Regions from separate parts of the Exiguobacterium sp. s145 genome, predicted to be linked through region 2. Evidence: riboswitches for the same ligand, from Rfam matches in the RefSeq annotation. Region 2 holds a riboswitch; the other holds the start of a gene.
The links. A riboswitch is a leader RNA that binds a small molecule or an ion and turns the genes downstream of it on or off. The one in region 2 is predicted to bind S-adenosylmethionine.
Positions count from the first base shown of each region.

Region 1: another riboswitch for S-adenosylmethionine. It lies ahead of metK (methionine adenosyltransferase); the one in region 2 lies ahead of KNQ07_RS10395 (Na+/H+ antiporter NhaC family protein).

Region 1 is NZ_JACSMV010000009.1:1,642-4,049, reverse strand. Features, by position in the region: gene pckA (phosphoenolpyruvate carboxykinase (ATP)) at 1-812, opposite strand, end outside; SAM riboswitch class I at 1,045-1,171, shown strand; gene metK (methionine adenosyltransferase) at 1,299-2,408, shown strand, end outside.
Region 2 is NZ_JACSMV010000012.1:68,929-71,336, forward strand. Features, by position in the region: gene KNQ07_RS10395 (Na+/H+ antiporter NhaC family protein) at 1-1,012, opposite strand, end outside; SAM riboswitch class I at 1,091-1,194, opposite strand; gene KNQ07_RS10400 (metal ABC transporter solute-binding protein, Zn/Mn family) at 1,263-2,216, opposite strand; gene KNQ07_RS10405 (alpha/beta hydrolase) at 2,394-2,408, shown strand, end outside.

The DNA.
Region 1 (2,408 bases), on a different contig from region 2:
ACTGTTTTCGCATAGCAGCCACCTTCGATGTTGAAGACACCGTCATGAGACCAACCGTGTTCATCGTCACCGATTAATTGGCGACTGTCATCAGCAGACAGCGTGGTCTTACCAGTTCCTGAGAGTCCGAAGAATAAGGCGACATCGCCGTCGTGTCCGACGTTTGCTGAACAGTGCATCGACAAGACTTCTTGTTGGGGTAAAAGATAGTTCATGACAGAGAAAATTGATTTTTTGATTTCTCCGGCATACTCCGTTCCGCCAATCAAGACGATCCGGTGTTCGAATGACATCGCGATGAAGGTCTCGGAGTTTGTGCCGTCAACCGCCGGATCCGCTTTAAAATGTGGTGCGTAGACGACCGTAAACGGTTCAAAGGCTGCAACCGTAGGATATTCACGTAAAAACAGCTGTTTCGCAAACAAATTATGCCAAGCATATTCGGTTACGACGCGCACTGGAAGGGTGAAATGCGTATCGGCACCAGCAGCAGCTTCTGTGTAGTAGAGTTGATCTGCTTCGTTCATATAACGAAGAACTTTTTGTAACAGTTGCTCGAATTTGTCCGACTCCATCGGTTGATTGACATGACCCCAATCGATATGCATCTCACATGAGTCATCACGGACGATGAACTTGTCTTTCGGTGAACGACCTGTAAATTTCCCCGTTTCTACAGACAAAGCACCATTTTCTGCAAGAACTCCTTCTTTGTTGCGAATTGCATGTTCGACTAGTTCAGCAACAGACAGTTGTTTGAACACATGCTCCTTCTTGAGTAGTTCTTCGATATTCAGGACCGTCATCGGCATCCTGACCCCACCTTTCCCCTACGTTGGTTTTGGCTCTACTATTAGTATGACACATTTATTATATATGACATACTAATGATAGAGCAATCATTTTCATGCGCTGATTTCTATTTATCTGGAAACGCTTTCAGCATTAACAGTTTAACATCTCTCCCGAAATTTTTCGACTAGAAATTAAAACGTTGCTTGACAGAGTGAGCACAAGTTTATATCATGTAATTCGTAACGGATACTCTTATTCTGAGCAGGTGGAGGGAACAAGGCCCGAAGAAACCCGGCAACCGTCTTATATTAATTTCATCATTAATGTAGGAAAAGGTGCTCTCCTGAAGCGAAGTAAACACTTCGAACGATAAGAGGGTAAAGGAAGAACGCACAACCTTTCCCTGACCATTTTTGGACATGGAAAGGTTTTTTTCATTTTACCGTCCCACTCAACTAGGGGAAATGAGTACACCGTCAAATTCTTTTTTGGGAGGGTCAAACATGACAAACCTTAATCGCCGACTGTTTACGTCGGAATCAGTAACAGAAGGTCACCCGGATAAAATCTGTGACCAGATTTCGGATTCAATTTTGGATGCAATTCTTGCAGCCGATCCAAACGCACGTGTTGCGGCAGAAACTTCTGTCACGACAGGACTCGTATTAGTAGCAGGAGAAATCACGACATCAACTTACGTGGATATCCCGAAAGTCGTTCGTGAAACGATTCGCGAAATTGGCTATACACGCGCTAAATACGGTTTCGATGCAGACACTTGTGCTGTATTGACATCAATCGATGAGCAGTCAGCAGACATCGCTCTCGGTGTTGACCAAGCGCTTGAAGCACGCGAAGGAAACATGTCAGATGAAGAAATCGATGCAATCGGAGCAGGAGACCAAGGTCTGATGTTCGGTTATGCAACGAAAGAAACACCTGAACTCATGCCACTTCCGATCTCACTTTCACACAAACTGGCTCGTCGTCTTGCAGAAGTTCGTAAAAACGGACAACTCGATTACCTCCGTCCGGATGGTAAGACGCAAGTCACGGTTGAATACAATGAGAACAATGAACCTGTTCGCGTTGATACAATCGTCATCTCAACACAACATGCAGAAGAAGTGACGCTTGAGCAAATCCAAGCTGATCTGAAAGAACATGTCATCGCACCGGTCATTCCGACTGAGTACATCGATGCCGATACAAAATTCTTCATCAACCCAACTGGTCGTTTCGTCATCGGCGGACCACAAGGTGATGCTGGATTAACAGGCCGTAAAATCATCGTTGATACGTATGGCGGATATGCACGTCACGGCGGTGGAGCTTTCTCTGGTAAAGATCCAACGAAAGTCGACCGTTCAGCTGCTTACGCAGCGCGTTACGTCGCGAAGAACCTCGTAGCTGCAGGTCTTGCAGACAAAGCGGAAGTTCAACTCGCGTACGCAATCGGTGTCGCACATCCGGTATCAATCGCGGTGGATACATTCGGTACAGGAAAACTTCCTGAAGCACAACTGGTTGAACTGGTTGCTGAAAACTTCGATCTTCGTCCGGCTGGAATCATCAACATGCTTGATCTCCGTCGTCCGATCTATCGTCAGACA
Region 2 (2,408 bases):
TCGCTGTTGCGAGGTTCGTCGCACTGACGAGTGCTGCCATGCTGAATTCCGCGCCGCGACGTTGAGAGATTTTTTGCGTCAGCGTTTCTTTCAGGTAAGCAATCCCACCGTTAAAGGTGATCAGACTGACGAGACCACCCATCAGTAATGTCAAAATCGAGATTTCCGCCATTCCCATCAGGCCGTCAGACATGGATAGGACAAAACCGCTTAAGCCGAAGCTGCCGTCAATCATCCCGATGATACCTGTTAAAACGGTTCCACCAATCAAAACAAGAATGACGTTGACGCCAAACAAGGCGAGGATGATGACGGACAGATACGGAATCAGTTTATAAAACTCAAACGCCTTCGCTTCGACGACATTTCCTGTGCTTGAGACAAATGCCAGGATGATGATAGTCAGAATAGCTGCCGGCAAAACAATCAGGAAATTGGTTCGGAATTTATCACGCATGTTGGTTTTTTGTGTCCGGACGGCTGCAATCGTCGTATCGGAAATGAACGATAAGTTGTCGCCGAACATTGCGCCACCAACGACAGCGGCGGCCGCAATCGCAACATTGACACCGGTTGCTTCATGGATTCCAAGGGCAATCGGAGCGAGTGCCGCAATCGTACCGGTGGAAGTCCCCATCGCCATCGAGATGAAGGCGGCGATGATGAACAGTCCGCTCATCAGGAGGGACGGAGGTAAAAATGTTAATGACGCATTGACGGTTGCTTCGATCGCGCCGATTGCATCGGCCGTTCCGGAAAAGGCACCGGCAAGCAAGAAGATAAAGACCATAATCATGATGTCCGGATTTCCTGCACCTGCTGCAATCCGTTCCACGGTCTGATTAATACCGCCTTTTGTTGTGACCGCCGCAAAAATCAAGGCAATCAAAGCCGCAATCAGAATCGGAAACTTGTAAAAGTCATCGTAAAAAATACCGGCACCGATAAAAAGAACTAAAAAGACAAGTAACGGTAGAAGTGCCCATTTATTCGGTGTAATCGTTTCGTTCATCAAACCACTCCTTTTCTACAAGTACAAAAAAAGACTCCTTCGCAAGAAAGAAGGAGGTCTTTACTGAAAAAGACGCTCTTCTTATCTCTCAAGCCGCAGCTTGCTGGATTTGGCACAGTACGATTTAATCGTCCGCTGCCGAAACATCATCGGGCCAGTCCCTCCGTCTCTCGCGATAAAAAGAAGTCATTTAATTGTCTGAAATACGTTTTCTACCGTAACGCATCTTTTACTGCATGTCAACACTACTTCACTGAAGTGCTTGTTTGAGAGTCGCGACATTTTCATTCATCAACTCAAAATACGATGCCTTCTGCTGTGCTTTCGTGACGGACTCGAGGTTGTGGATCGTAATGGCCTCCGCTCCGATTTCCTGTTGAATGACACGGGCAACTTTCGGTGAAACCGTCTCTTCGAAAGCGATATACTTCAAGTCGTGAAGTTGGGCTTCCTTGACGATCGCCGCCAGTTGTTTTTGCGAAGGCTCGTCCGACGGAGAGATACCGGCAATCGGCAATTGCGAGAATCCGTAGCGTTCTGCTAAATATCCGTAAGCGGCATGGGTGACGAGCAATTCTTTTTTGGATCCTTCATCAACAGCCTGTTGCAAGTTTTGATCAAGCTTATTGGCCTTGCTATTAAAAGCGGTGAGATTTTTCTCAAACGTTGCTTTTTTAGCAGGTACTTCTTTAGCGAGTGCCGTCGTAATTGATTGAGCCATCACTTTGGCATTGTTCGGATCGAGCCAGACATGCGGATCAAATTTGCCGTGATCATGTTCTTCTGCCGCATGTTCGTCGGTGTGTCCTTCATGTTCATGAAGCGTGGCGTTTGCTTCGAGTAAGTCGATTCCTTTACTCGTCTCGACGAAACGAACATCGTTGCCTTTAAGACTGGCTTTGATTTTTTTGGAGTACGGTTCAAGCGTCGTACCGGTTAAGAGGAACAGATCGCCTTGTGCGATTTCTGTCAGTTGTTTAGACGTCGGCTCGTACGAGTGCGGATCGGCACCGGGTGGAACAATCATCTTGACGTCGATATCGGTTCCGCCAATTTCCTTGGCGATTGCCGCGGTAGCGAATGTCGATGTATACACACGGAGATTTTGGTCGGCCGCATCCTGAGTGGATTCGGAAGAACCGCAGGCAGCAAGAAAAGCAGCTCCTGCAAAGGCGACCGTGAAAGCTGAAAGTAATTTTTTCATATGAATAAACCCTCCAAAAAAATATTAAAACGTAATTATTCCGATTTGAACCTTTTCACTATAACGAATCCGAAACCAAGCGTCAAGTACCAGTCAGGGAAGACGTTCGACTTCTAAATAAATCGGGTAAAAGACTAATAAGATTAGAAATCGAGAGGAAATTTCGGAGGTGATGAGGTGAAACGGGAAACC